2 linked regions of the Mangrovibacterium diazotrophicum genome follow. Each later gene encodes a partner of the first gene's protein in a complex. Links are inferred from orthologs where the notes say so. Each region holds a gene or a part of one and is shown on either strand. Other genes may lie near its edges.

The links.
Region 2: the proteins of tsaD (region 1) and tsaE are in contact, whole or in part, in a crystal structure (PDB 6N9A), measured with the Thermotoga maritima proteins. The link is inferred for Mangrovibacterium diazotrophicum from one-to-one orthologs. Residues at the interface, in WP_004082750.1 of Thermotoga maritima: Cys10, Asp11, Arg49, His50, Leu82, Gly84, Gly135, Gly136, Glu154, Thr155, Leu156, Asp157, Asp158, Ser159, Glu162, Asp165, Lys166, Arg169, Leu170, Tyr175, Lys213, Thr214, Leu217, Tyr218, Gln221, Arg222, Asn324; in WP_004082108.1 of Thermotoga maritima: Leu37, Gly38, Lys46, Lys57, Val59, Lys60, Ser61, Thr63, Phe64, Thr65, Leu66, Met67, Val69, Pro71, Tyr82, Arg83, Leu84, Asp86, Asp88, Phe89, Asp93, Ile128, Asp130, Glu131, Arg134.

What each region holds. Positions count from the first base shown.
Region 1 is NZ_RAPN01000001.1:278,189-285,079, forward strand. What follows is about bases 1,957-4,789. They hold tsaD (tRNA (adenosine(37)-N6)-threonylcarbamoyltransferase complex transferase subunit TsaD), read left to right. Parts: upstream 1,957-2,770; coding sequence 2,771-3,808; downstream 3,809-4,789. Other genes in these bases: BC643_RS01240 (translocation/assembly module TamB domain-containing protein), read right to left, coding at 1,957-2,625; BC643_RS01250 (CobW family GTP-binding protein), read left to right, coding at 3,929-4,789. Outside these bases: more of BC643_RS01240, read right to left, coding at 1-1,956; more of BC643_RS01250, read left to right, coding at 4,790-4,888; BC643_RS01255 (LrgB family protein), read right to left, coding at 5,020-5,715; BC643_RS01260 (CidA/LrgA family protein), read right to left, coding at 5,699-6,067; BC643_RS01265 (beta-phosphoglucomutase family hydrolase), read right to left, coding at 6,091-6,693.
Region 2 is NZ_RAPN01000001.1:2,650,694-2,657,609, forward strand. Bases 1-2,858 are described here. They hold tsaE (tRNA (adenosine(37)-N6)-threonylcarbamoyltransferase complex ATPase subunit type 1 TsaE), read left to right. Parts: upstream 1-1,147; coding sequence 1,148-1,570; downstream 1,571-2,858. Other genes in these bases: infB (translation initiation factor IF-2), read left to right, coding at 1-410; gcvH (glycine cleavage system protein GcvH), read right to left, coding at 550-945; BC643_RS10540 (alanine dehydrogenase), read left to right, coding at 1,627-2,835; pulA (type I pullulanase), read right to left, coding at 2,845-2,858. Also shown: more of pulA, read right to left, coding at 2,859-4,782; BC643_RS10550 (hypothetical protein), read right to left, coding at 4,782-5,321; BC643_RS10555 (LytR/AlgR family response regulator transcription factor), read right to left, coding at 5,409-6,158; BC643_RS10560 (sensor histidine kinase), read right to left, coding at 6,165-6,916. UniProt on the Escherichia coli protein: Required for the formation of a threonylcarbamoyl group on adenosine at position 37 (t(6)A37) in tRNAs that read codons beginning with adenine.

The sequences.
Region 1 (6,891 bases):
CCATTTACTGAGTGCGCTGATATTGCCGACCTTCGTATCATTGTAGGTAAAATCATTCAATTTAATGTCCGAAAGGAAAAGCGGCCGCTCGTACATGTCAATCAGGCTGATTGATCCATCCATGGTACCGTTGAGCTTATTTCTGTCTCCGAGAAGTAAATTCAGGTTCTTCAGATCAATATTTTTCACCCGTAGTTCTAACTGGTCGTCGTGGTTTTTGGATGCGATGCCGTTGATGGCAATAAACTGTTGTCCGTTCGAGATCATCACATTGTCAAACTCAACCCGGCTCGAATCAATTGCCATTGCCGATGGGTGAACCTGCCAAAGCGTATCGGCGATATAGATTTTACTGGGGGCAATTTTTATATCGACATGGTTGGTTTGGTCTTTCCGTTTTGTGAAGGCCACTTTTCCCTCCAATTCACCGCTGTAAGTCAGAATATCGTAATTGTTCCATAGTAATTTAGTGTCCATTTCATCGTCGGCAGCTGATGCAAGAAGCGCCAGGTTGTACAATCGCTGACTGTCGCCAATCTGAAATTCTTCCATGCGGGTTTTCAGTTCAAGCTTATCGTTGGAATGAATCGACAGAGAATATCCCTTTACAACCATGTTGTTGAGCTGAACATTTTCAATCTCGGAGTATAAATCGATCCGGTGATTTATTTCGTCGAATTTGCCTGTGATATAACCGGGGCTGATGCGGAGTTTGGGATAGAATGTTTGCAGAACGGGCTCCAGATTCTTCATCTCAACATCGAAACTAAACTTGTTTAAGCCCGGTGTTTCCTGGATTTCCGCTGCGCTTGAGGGCAAATAATATTTCACCAGGTTTTCGATCGATTTTCCAAGCGACGCAAAAAGGTAGCTCCCCTCGATATCAGCATCAATGAAGTCTGATTTTATTTCCAGCCTGTTTGTCTCGGCTGCCGTGGTGTTTATTATTAAACTGTTCAGTAAAATCGTATCGTTTTCGTTGACGTATTTCCCGTCGTCGAATTTGATTGCTCCTTTGATATCGTCGATTTTACTTCCTGTGAAATTGGCATTGACGTGCATGGAAAGTTCCGACCGCTTGAAATACTTATCGAGTTGCAGTGCTACCAGGTCCGCTTTGTCCAGTTTCAATTCAAAATCGAAAAGCGAAGAGTCCGGATCCAGGTTCAGTTTACCATTGAAGGCACACTCCAGATTTTTATCGTGAATGTTCAGATCTCCTTCAAAACGATGTTCCTGAATCAAGCCGTCGAGCACAATGTTTTTGTACTTGTAGTTGTTGAATTGAATGCTGTCGATGGCTCCGACCACTGTTGCATTCATCGTATTTTTGTTCTGGTTGAATTGGCCGTCAATTTGCCCGCCGAAAGTTACCCGTCCCAGTTTTGAATTCTGCACAAAGCGCCCCAAGCGGAAATTGATGGTTTTAATATGTCCATTAACGTCCAGTAGGCCGTTGGATGCCGGACGGAAAGAAAGGTCCGTACGGATGCGTCCGAAATTCGAATTAATTGTTCCGTAAGCCACAAAATCACTCAGGAAGCCGGTGAAGTTACCGTTGTATTGAATGACGCCGGCCTCGTTCAGGGTTGACGAGATTTTAGGGTAGGGCGATTCCGAGCTGTTCGGCAGTCGGATTGCAGCAATATCTTTAAAGTCGAGGGTGGAATTCTTCAGATCGAGTTGGATGAATGTTTTTTCAAAATCAGGTAATCCGTTCACATAAAAGTCGCAATTAATTGCCGTCGAATTGCCGGTTTTAATTTGAAGATCCCGTGCCTTCAGTTCCGATATTTTTCCGAAAACGTGGCCCGAAATATCAATTTTCTGATCCATTCCCCTGATTTCTGGAACAACCGTTGCAACATCCTGCAAATCAATTTGCGATTGCTTCAAGTCCACATCGATATACGATTCCGTGAATTTGGAGCCATCCTTCATTTTGCTTTGGTCAAACACAACATCTGCCTGCGTGATCACCGAATTCGGTGTCAACACCTTCAAATTGCGCAGTTTGATCATTTTCCGGTACGATACAAATTCGGCACTCAGATTCGATAAACTAAAGCTCTTGGGATCGTTGAACTGCATTTCATTAATCCTGAAGTAAATTGAATCTTTTTCCAAATTCAGGTCTGATACCTCCAGGTGGATATTCTGCAAGTCGATTAAATGATAGTCCTGTTGATTAAAATAAGAATAACCAACCTTCGCCTGGTCAAACAAAAATGTCTCACAAGTGATATTCCAGCCCAGCGTATCGCGATCAGCTTTCGAACTGCGGAGACTGTCCAGCAGAAATCCATAGTTCGGAAAATGCTGCTCGTTGAGCGACAGAAAGACTTTCGTTCGCAATAAATTGACCGAAGACAGGTTGATATTGTGCTTTTTCAGGTTCAGATGATCGATTGTTGCGATCAAATTATCGATGTACAGAAGTGTATCCTGTTTTTGATCTTCGATGTACACTTCTTTTAAAATCAGCTTGTTGAAGAATGAAATATCAACGCTTTTGATACTGATGGTTGTATTGAATTTCTTGCTGAGCTGATTGGTAATTTGGCGGACAACAAAAGTTTGAACGGCGCTGGTTTGAAAGGCCAGGTAAATTATGAGTAATAACAACGCTAATACTCCCGTAAACCAAACTACTATTTTGACTGTTTTTTTAATACTTTTGTCCCCTTATTTAGACGCAAAATAAACTAAAATCAATGGATTTATTAAGTCCGGCGGCAAAGTTTTCCAGCGAAAAATGTACCAAAAAATCATGGAACAGAAAAAAGATATCATCATTCTCGGAATTGAATCGTCCTGTGACGATACATCGGCTGCCGTGTTGAAGAACGGTTATTTGTTATCGAACATCATTGCCAGCCAAAAGGTGCACGAAGCTTACGGTGGTGTGGTGCCAGAACTGGCTTCGCGGGCACATCAGCAAAATATTGTCCCGGTCGTTGATCAGGCTATTAAACAAGCCGGCATTGACCGAAAGGATATTTCAGCCGTTGCGTTTACTCGTGGCCCGGGCTTACTGGGTTCGTTGCTGGTTGGCACTTCGTTTGCAAAAGGTTATGCGTTAGCTGCCGGCGTTCCGATGATTGAAATCAACCACCTGCAAGGGCACGTTTTGGCTCACTTTCTGAAAGAAGATGGCGCTGAAAACCGTGAACCTAAATTTCCACACCTGTGCTTGTTGGTGAGTGGCGGTAATTCGCAGATTATTTTGGTGAAAGATCACCTGGAAATGGAAGTGATCGGCCAGACCATTGACGATGCTGCTGGCGAAGCTTTCGATAAATGTGCGAAAGTGATGGGAATGCCTTACCCGGGCGGACCATTGATCGACCGTTTGGCGAAAGAAGGAAATCCCGATGCATTCCAGTTTGCCAAGCCACAAATTAAGGATTTGGACTACAGTTTTAGTGGTCTGAAAACAAGTTTCCTCTACTTCCTGCGCGATCAGCTGAAGGAAAATGAAAATTTCATAGAGGAGAACAAACCGGATTTGTGTGCCTCGCTTCAACGGACGATTATCGAGATTTTGATGAAGAAACTCGTGAAGGCCTGCAAAGAGACCGGTATCCGCGAAGTGACCGTCGCTGGTGGTGTTTCGGCCAACTCTGGTTTGCAAAATGCCTTGCGCGAAGAGGCGGCAAAACGCAAATGGAACCTCTTTATTCCGAAATTTGCCTTTACAATGGACAACGCTGCGATGATTGCGATGACCGGCCATTACAAATACCTGAACAACGAGTTCGCCGAGATGGATGCCGTTCCTTTCGCGCGAATGAATATTCAGGAATAACTTCGCGTCATTAGTTGGTGTTAATTGTCATTCGGTAGTCATTTGGTTGACATTTGAGACACCGACCCATCTTTGGAATTTGGATTTTTCTAATTCGGAATTTCTACACCCTTGAGTAGCATGGAGAAAATACGTGTGGTTTTGGTGACCGGCTTTTTGGGAGCCGGGAAAACAACATTCATCAACGAAGTCATCAAAAAACACCAGCACCTGAAATTGGCACTGGTTGAGAACGAATTTGGCGAAAAATCAATCGACCAGGATTTGATTATCGGCATGCGTGCCGACAATATCTTCGATTTGAGCAATGGCTGTATTTGTTGTACCATATCCAACGAATTTTCGTTAACACTTTTGGATTTGGCAGACAAAGCCGGTGAGTTGGATTTTCTGCTGATTGAAACAACCGGAATTGCAGATTTGTCGAATGTGATCCGTCCGTTTTACGACGACGAAGATTTGCGCGAGCGGTATGAGCTGCAGGGGAGCGTTTGCCTGGTTGATGCCCGAAACTTCGAGGAGCAGCTTGCCGGAAACGAGCAACAAATGCAGGTCATTCTGAGTGACCTCCTCATCATTAATAAAACCAACGAAATTGAAGCGAAGACCCTGCCAGGCTTGGAGAGACAGCTGCTTGCTTATAACGGTTCGGCACTTGTGGAGCACACTAATTTCGGACTTCTGGAGGATTTTTCGCTCGCCGAATTCAGTGAGCGTGTAAAAGGAAAACTGGAACAAAAGTTATCGCAGCCGGTCATGTTTCGGGTAGTGGAATCCAAAAAATACAGCACATTCACCCATCAATTCCCTGGTTTTATCAATTTAGAGCGTTTTCAATACTGGTTTAACTACTATGCAGCGATTAATCAGCGGGAAATTTACCGAATCAAAGGTCTTTTGGTTACGCAGAATTCACCGTTTAAAACAATTGTGCAATCGGTAGGCGGGGCGGTGTCTTATGCCGAGGGATCATTTCTTGAGCCCGGCGAAGAGCCCGTAAATACACTGGTTTTTATCGGTAAGGATATTGACCACGAGCGTGTGGTTTACGAGCTGATGCACTACTTGGAAGGGAAGTAGGAAGTCAAAAGTGAAAAGTCGAAAGGCAAAAGGCAAAAGAAGCTGGCAGATTGCTCGGTAGTGTTATTAACAAATTTAAGAACTGCGTAGCTCTTTGAAATTTGGATTTTTTTGTTTGGGATTTTGTTCGTCTAATACCAGCCCATCAGTTGCATCAGAATAACTACCAGCACAGTTGTTAAAGCAGCCACTCCAATGGCAAGGCTGCTCATGGCAGCTTCTGTTTCACCCATTTCAATAGCTTTTGTGGTTCCCAAAGCGTGCGATGATGCACCAATACTCAAACCCTTAGCAACGGGATGTTTTATTCGTAGAAATTTTAATAGAAATGGCGCTATTGATGCACCGATAATTCCCGTAATTATAATCGAAATGATTGTGATTCCCTGAGTTGCGTTCAACATGTTACTGACAGCAATACCGATTGGCGTAGTAACGGAGTGGGGAACAAGCGATCGTTCAAGCATCTCATTTAAACCCAGTATCCGACTTAACCCAACAACTGATAGAATTGCAGACGCAACCCCGGTAATAATTCCACCCAAGATTGCGTATTTGTGTAATGCTAATAATTTACGCTGACGATACAAGGGCAATGCCAACACCACCGTGACAGGCCCCAGGAAAGCGTGAATAACGCTGCCACCTTTCATGTAGTGGTCATAGGGGATGTCCGCTAAAATAAGAATGCAGATAATAATAATAACTGAAAGCAAAAGTGGATTCAGCCAATTTTGACGGGTTCGATGTTTAGCCAGTGAAATCAGGTAAAAAAGGCCAACCGTCAATAAAATTCCGAACAGGTGTGTGTTAGTTATGCTTTCCATTCTTCTTTTCATTCAAATTGATGAATAACTGTGTCGCGAGGGCAGTCGCTGCCATTACCAATATTGTAGAGATCAGAATGACGATAAAACTTTCGAAATAAAAACCCTTTAACGCGTGGTAAGAAATCATCACACTTACACCAGCCGGGATAAAGAAAAATCCCATATTCTGGAGCATGAAGTCAGCTGTTTCGCGTATCTGACGTTCTTTCAGCACTCCGGTAAGCAACAAAATCAATAGCAATATCATCCCGGTAATTGGACCTGGCAGGGGAAAATGCAGGTACCTGCTTATTAAATCACCCCCTAAATTTATTGAGAGGATGATAAAAAGTTGTTTGAAAATTTTCATGTCGAATTGTAGAAAGTTTAGCCTTACTGGCCAAAGTTCTCGTAGGTGAACGGGCGGACGTCAATCAGATACATGCCGGCTGTTTTTGCAGCTTCCATACCCAGAACACCGTCTTCCAAAACCTGGCAATTTTCAGCTTTAATACCTAATAACTCGGCACACTTCAAAAATGTTTCCGGTTCCGGTTTGTGTTTGGTAACGTCGTCGGCGGTAACAATCGCATCGAAATATTTGGTCAGCCCCAACTTTTCGAGTTGCACTTCTGCACTGCGTCGACTGGCTCCGGTGCCGACAGCCATCGGGATTTTACCGTGATATTTCAACATTAAGTCGACAACCGGCTGGTGTGGTTTCAGCAATGACGCGTGATCCCAGAATGTTTCCTGTTTCATTTTCACGATTTCATTCGGATCAACTCCCTGCAAGTTGTTTTCGGCAATAACCCGCTCGGCAAAGCTAATTGTCGGCATGCCGGTCATTTCTTCTATGATTTTCTCGTTGAATGTGCAGTTATAGTGAGCGCATACTTTGTGCCAGGTGGCAATGTGAACCGGAAGCGAATCAGACAACGTCCCATCCAAATCAAAAATCAACGCTTCGGCTTTCGGGTGTTTTTCAAGTACCATAATGTCAAATTTGAGCGACAAAGGTAGAAAACTTCAGATTCCTGTGCCGAAAATGTGTTTTGGGTTAACCGGAAAGGTGAAAATCTTAAAATTTGCTTTAGAATAGCTGGTGAAACAACTGTTCGAGCCGTATTTCAATTGAAAAGGTTTGTTTAGAATTAAAATATTCCTAATTTTGCGCGACCTAAAAGATAGGTG
Region 2 (6,916 bases), 2.4 Mb from region 1 along the record:
GTCTGGCAGAGAAAGAAGAAGTGGATATCCGCCTGTACTCAATCATCTACGATGCGATCAACGAGATCACTTCAGCGATGGAAGGTATGCTTTCACCGGAGATCAAAGAAGAAATTCTTGGTACCGCCGAAGTTCAGGAAACCTTCAAGATTACCAAAGTGGGAACCGTTGCCGGTTGTATTGTTCGCGACGGAAAAATTATCCGTACGGCAAGTCACAAAGTTCGGATTATCCGCGATGGCATCGTCATCTACACCGGTCAGCTTGGTTCACTGAAACGTTTCAAAGACGACGTGAAAGAAGTTGCTAAAGGTTACGAATGTGGTTTGAACATTGATGGATACAACGACATCAAAATCGGTGACTTCATCGAATCGTTCCACGAAATCGAAGTGGCAAAAACACTGTAAAACAGTTTTACACGAAATACAAAATCCGGTCAATTGGCCGGATTTTTTTGTGCCTGCTCTACCTGAAAACGAACATAGCGAGCATAAAAAATCCCCGAAGCGCAAGCTCCGAGGATTTCGATTTATTTTCAAACTAGAATTAAGCTTCCAACATAGCCTGGTAGGCTGCAGCATCCATCAAAGCATCCAATTGCGATGCATCTTCGATTTTCACTTTTACCATCCAGCCGTCACCGTAAGCGTCTTTATTGATCAATTCAGGGCTATCTTCCAAAGCCGAGTTGAATTCAACCACCTCTCCAGTAACAGGCATAAACAAGTCCGACACTGTTTTTACAGCTTCAACAGTTCCGAACGTTTCACCCGCAGCAAGTGACTCGCCTACAGTTTCAATCTCAACGAAAACGATGTCTCCAAGTTCACCTTGAGCAAAATCTGTAATACCAACAACTGCAATATCACCTTCAACACGAACCCACTCGTGTTCTTTTGTGTACTTTAAATTTTCAGGAAGATTCATATTTGTAAATTTCATAGTGTTTGCTTCAAAAGTAATACATTTTTTAAAAAGAATCCCTGATTTATAGGGGTTGCAATTTAAATTCAACTGAAATACAGCTAAAATCGCAAACAACTAAACTCTATTTGCTTTCGAATGTTGAATGACTGGAAAATCACAAACTTGCACGGAAATATCCTTCGAGTTTTGTTAATTTGCATGCACAAATAATATGAATATGTTTTCGATTCAGATCAACGCGCTTGATGAGCTACCAGCTGTAGCCGAACAGTTTTTAAACACCTTCCGCGACAAACGCATTTTTGCGTTTTACGGAAAAATGGGCGCGGGAAAAACAACCTTTATCAAGGCGCTTTGCCGAGCCATGGGCTCAAAAGACAATATTACCAGCCCGACATTTGCGTTGGTAAACGAGTACGACACCGCCCTTCCGGAAAAAATATATCATTTCGATTTTTACCGTCTGAAAGATATGACCGAAGCGATGGACCTGGGATTTGACGATTATGTTGAAAGTGGCAATTACTGCTTTATGGAATGGCCCGAGCGAATCGAATACCTTCTTCCTGAACACCTCGTTGAAGTACATATCGAAGAGATTAGCCCGTCGGTAAGGGAATTGAAAGCCAATATCATCTGACATGTTTGGCAATCTTGCCCAGAAAAACTAACTTGGTAAAACTTAGCATCGAAAAAATGACAGAACAAGAAAATAAACCGGGAATCTCCAGTTGGTATATGCCGCAGGAAGAGATGCTGGAAATCCGGCGAAAAGGGAAGAAAATCACCATTGGTATCCCCTCCGACTTTGCACAGGTTGAATCGCGTGTACCGCTAACACCTGAAGCTGTTGAATTGCTGGTTTCCTACGGGCACGAAATTTACCTGGAAACCAATGCCGGCAAAGCTTCGAGCTACTCTGACGATGAATACCGAAATGCCGGTGCTGTTGTTCTGGAAAAAAGAGCTGATGTTTTTCAATGCGATATCATTTTACGGGTTTCACCCTTCGACGAGAAAGATATTGATTTGCTTCGTGGCAATCAAACGTTGATCTCGAATATGCAGCTGAGTAACCATTGTACTGAAACTGTTCAAAAGTTGATGCGGAAAAAAGTAACCGCCATCGCCTACGAGTACATGGAAAACGAGGAACACTGCCTGCCGGTGGTTCAACTTATGAGCCAACTCTCAGGATCAACCTCCATTATGGTTGCCAGCGAGTATCTCAGTAATTCCAGAGATGGCAAAGGTGTATTGCTCGGTGGTGTCACCGGGATTTCACCAACTGAACTCGTTATACTGGGAGCGACGACAGCCGCAGAATTCGCGGCCCGTGCTGCAATTGGCCTCGGAGCTCACGTCAAAATCTTCGACAACAATATTTTCAAACTTCGCCAATTGGAGGAACAACTGGGGCACCAAATATTCACCTCGGTTTTGTACCCAAACGTGCTGAAGAAAGCATTGAAATCAGCTGATGTGGTACTTGGCGCGATGTCTGTGAATACCAAACCTTCGTTCCGCGTTTCGAAGGAAATGGTGGCTAAAATGAAAAAAGGCTCGGTCATTATCGACCTTAACGTCAGCCAGGGTGGCTGTTTCGAAACCAGCCGATGTACCGACCTCAACAACCCGACCTACAAGGTGAATGATATCGTTCACTATTGCGTCCCGAATATTTCGTCACTCGTAGCCCGCACCGCATCTATTGCCTTAAGTAATGTGCTGTCGCCGATTATTATTTCGGTTGGAGAAATTGGCGGAATACCCAATTACATCAAATCCACCAAAGGCTTCCGGAAAGGGATTTATATTTACAATGGAATTCTGACCAATTCGGATTTGGGCGATAAACTGAACCTGCCATCGAAAGATATTGACCTGCTTTTAGCGATTTTCTGACGCGGCAGATTACTGCACCAGGATCATCATCGAAACCGGGGGAACAATCACAGCATGTTCCTCCAAAGTCCGCACTCCTTCCAAATCGATCGTTCCACCTTCCGCGATGACTTTCCATCCGTTGTTGTTGGGCAGATCGAATTGAAAGTCTTCTTTGCGCGCATTGAAAACAAGTTGCATGGTTTTCCATCGTTCTTCGCCGGGGAAGTCGGTAATCTGGTAGGCCACAACACCCATGTTGTAATCAGTCGAAAATTTAAGATGTTCGCGGATTAAATCGGAACTTCCCATGCGAAATGCAGGAACTGACTTCCGTAGCTTCACGAGCTCTGTAAAATAGCTGAAAACATCCTCAAATTCCTTCTTCCGCGACCAGTCGAACTGGTTCACGCTATCGGGCGATTTGTAGGAGTTGTGATCGCCGCCTTTAGTTCGGCAAAACTCTGAACCGCCATGCAAAAACGGAATACCCTGCGATGTCATCACCAAGGCAGTCGCGAGTTTCTGCATTTGTTTCAAGGTTTCGGTATCCGCATTGGGGCAACTAAGCGAAAGCTTATCGAATAGCGTGTAATTATCGTGACAGGACGCATAATTGACCGTTTGCCAGGGGTGACGTGCCCAGGCGAAACCCGAACCGCCAACGTAGCTGTATACAATTTGAGGATGATAGCAGGCCGCTACTATTCCAAACTTGATTGCTTCCTCGTGGAAAACCTTTCCGCTGACAAATCCTTCGCCCGAACCATCAAAATTATTTCCTTTTAAGGCATCACGGAAGTCGTCGTTAAAACAGGCCACCCGCTCCAACTGCGAAATGTTCCGTTTCACCGCACGCTGGTTTTCATCCATCGGACTACGGTCGGCCGTCCAGCCTTCTCCGTACATCAGAATGCCAGGCCGAAGCTTGTCCAGGGCCAACCGAATCGCGTACATGGTTTCCAGATCGTGGATTCCCATCAGGTCGAAACGAAAGCCATCCAAATGAAACTCTTCAGCCCAATACAAAAGCGAGTCAATCATGTATTTGTGGGCCATGGCCCGTTCGGATGCAAATTCATTTCCGCAACCACTGGCGTTGGAAAAACTCCCCGAACGTGTTTGCCGGTAATAATATCCAGGCACCGTTTGATTAAACCAAGAACGACGGGTTAAGCCGGTGTGGTTATAAACCACATCCATCACCACGCCGATTCCGGCTTTGTGCAAAGCCATCACCAACTGCTTGAACTCCGTAATCCGAGATGTTGTATCCGGATCTGTTGAATAGCTTCCTTCGGGCGTGTTGTAGTTCAGAGGGTCGTAGCCCCAATTGTATTTTGTCTCCGGCTTCGATTCGTCAACTGTCCAGTAGTCGAACACCGGCAATAAATGAACATGCGTAATTCCGAGTTCCTTGAGGTGATCAATACCAGAGGCTAAACCTTCCGGGGTGATTCTCCCTTCTTCTGTAAAAGCCAGGAATTTTCCTTTTTGGTGCATCCCCGAATTCTCAGCAATTGAGAAATCACGAACATGCACTTCATATAAAATGGCATTCACGGCATTTTCAGTCGGTATCGGTTTATCATCCGACCAGCCTTCGGGATTGGTTTTCTCCGGATGAAAAAATAATCCCCTGCGCCCGTTGGTACCGGTAGCTCTCACATCCACGCCAGGTGTTTCATTTAACCAATCGCCGTCATTCACCCGAATGGTGTAGTACAATCCGTCAAAATCACCTTCGGTATTTAAAACCCAGCAACCGTGATTTTCAGCATGCAACCAATACCGGTGCGTTGTCTTTCCTCCATGACTGTGCTTGTAAACCAGAAATTCTACTTTACTGGCATTAGGAGCCCAAACTTTAACCTGAAAACCGGTTTCAGTCAATCTAACTCCTAGGTCATTTCCACTGTACCAAGGATAAGTTGAAAAATCGATATGGTGAAATTTCCAGTCCCGCATTAAGAAACTAAGCTTTTACGTAAGGTGATGTAATTTGTGGAATAAGTTAGTCCACTTGTATCTTTCAATAAAACGCGTGCCCAATAGTAGGAACGCAGGCTTGAATCGTGTTTATGAAAAACATCTAACTTAATGTGAAGTTCATGCGTTTTACCCGATTCGAGGTACAATGGATAAATTTCTGCCCGATTTATACCTTTCAGCTTAAATTTTCGCACCGACCACAGCTTTCTGATAATTAAAACGGGCGATTCCAGGTCTACAGCGTTCGTCCGTTTGTTGTGAACAACAAGGGTCAACACATCCGGGCGATATTTTCGGTTCGGAACCAGTTCAACTTCAACCTTGCCCTTTCGAAACCATTTGCGGAAACTAAGCTTTCCCCGCTTTCGCACGGCAAACACCAAATAAAGAATTAGCGGTACGCCAAGGATAAATGCAATGGCCAGGTAGAGGAAATAGCTGTCGGGGCCTACTTCAGTTTGTCCGAAGCACAAAAAAGGAATGCAAAAAAATAGAAGCAATAAAACTCGAGGCATAAAAATGTCTTATACTTTCAAAAGTACGAAAAGAAGAAATGCAAGAGCTGAATTATTCCGAATTCTAAGCCTGATGTGAAACCGAGGTTAAAAGTCCAGGACTTCTTTCAGATTCTTATAACCTGACTTACTCACCTTCAGCTTCGTTTTGTCCTTCAAAATAACAACGTATGACTCTTTCTCATACTGCTGAATCTCTTCAATTTGAGAAACACCAACAATGTACGAACGGTGAATTCGGATAAACTCGTGCGGATCAAGATGCGTTTCGAAGAACTTCATGGTATTTTGTTTCATGTGCCGCCCCTCGTTCGTGTAAATCAGCACGTAGTCATCCATCGACTCGATGTAGCGAATGTGGGAAGAAAGAATGATATGAATTTTGTGACGGTCTTTCACCACTACGCGATCCAGATACTCGCCTGTCGCGTACTCGCTCAACCGACTAATCTTTTCCGAGGGACTTTCCTGGTTGCCTTTTCGCTCCAAAGCTTTCTCAACAGCCGACAAAAAGCGGTCTTTTGAAAATGGCTTCAACAAATAATCAACCGCATTAATTTCGAAAGCTTTCAACGCATACTGGTCATAAGCCGTTGTGAATACGATATCCGGTTTGTGATCGAGCAATTGCAACATTTCAAAACCGGTGATCTTGGGCATCTGAATATCCAGGAAAACCAAATCAGGCTGGAGTTCGTTGATCTTTTGCACCCCCTCAAAACCGTTCTCACATTCGCCCAAAAGGTTAACCGAAGGATGATCCTTCAGGTACGATTTCAACAGGTCGCGTGCCAGTTCTTCGTCTTCAACAATCAATACGTTTAGCTTTTCACTCATAACATTTTACTTTTGAGGGAGCAATAATTCAACTTTAAAGCTGGTTTTCAAATCGGTAATCTGCAACAGATTCGGATTACCGTAAATCAGTTCCAGGCGTTGCCGTATATTCATCAGTCCGATCCCTTCACCTTTATTATTAATGGTTCCGGCATCGTATTCGTTCTCAACTGTAATTCGAAAATAATCAGGATCGGGTTTGCAGCGAATAACGATATTCACAGGTTCAGTTGCCTCGTACACCCCGTACTTGATGGCATTCTCCAAAAGCGGCTGCAAAATCATGTTGGGAATCCGGGCTTTCAAACAATTCTCCTCAACTTCAAAAACCGGGTTTAATTTCTTCCCAAACCGAATCTTCTCAATCCCAAGGTACAACTTAATATGATCTAACTCGTCCTTCAGACTCACGGTCTCTTCCCGGCTGTGTTGCAAAGAATAGCGCATAAACGACGACAGGTTGATCACCATTTCCTGCGCTTTTTCCGGGCGGCTGACTGTCAGCGATGAAATGCTGTTCAAACTATTAAACAAGAAGTGCGGGTTGATTTGCGACTTTAAAGCACTGAGTTCCGCATCGCGGATCAGCATCTTCATCTCCGACTCCTTCTTAATCTTATCCTTCAACGAATTGTAGTAATTAACGGCGTAAAAGAAAACTACATAACCGGCATACAACAAGTAACCCGTCAGTACTTTCGACGGCAGCGACCTCCGGATAAATTCAATATGACTTTCAGCAACAACCTTCACTAAAA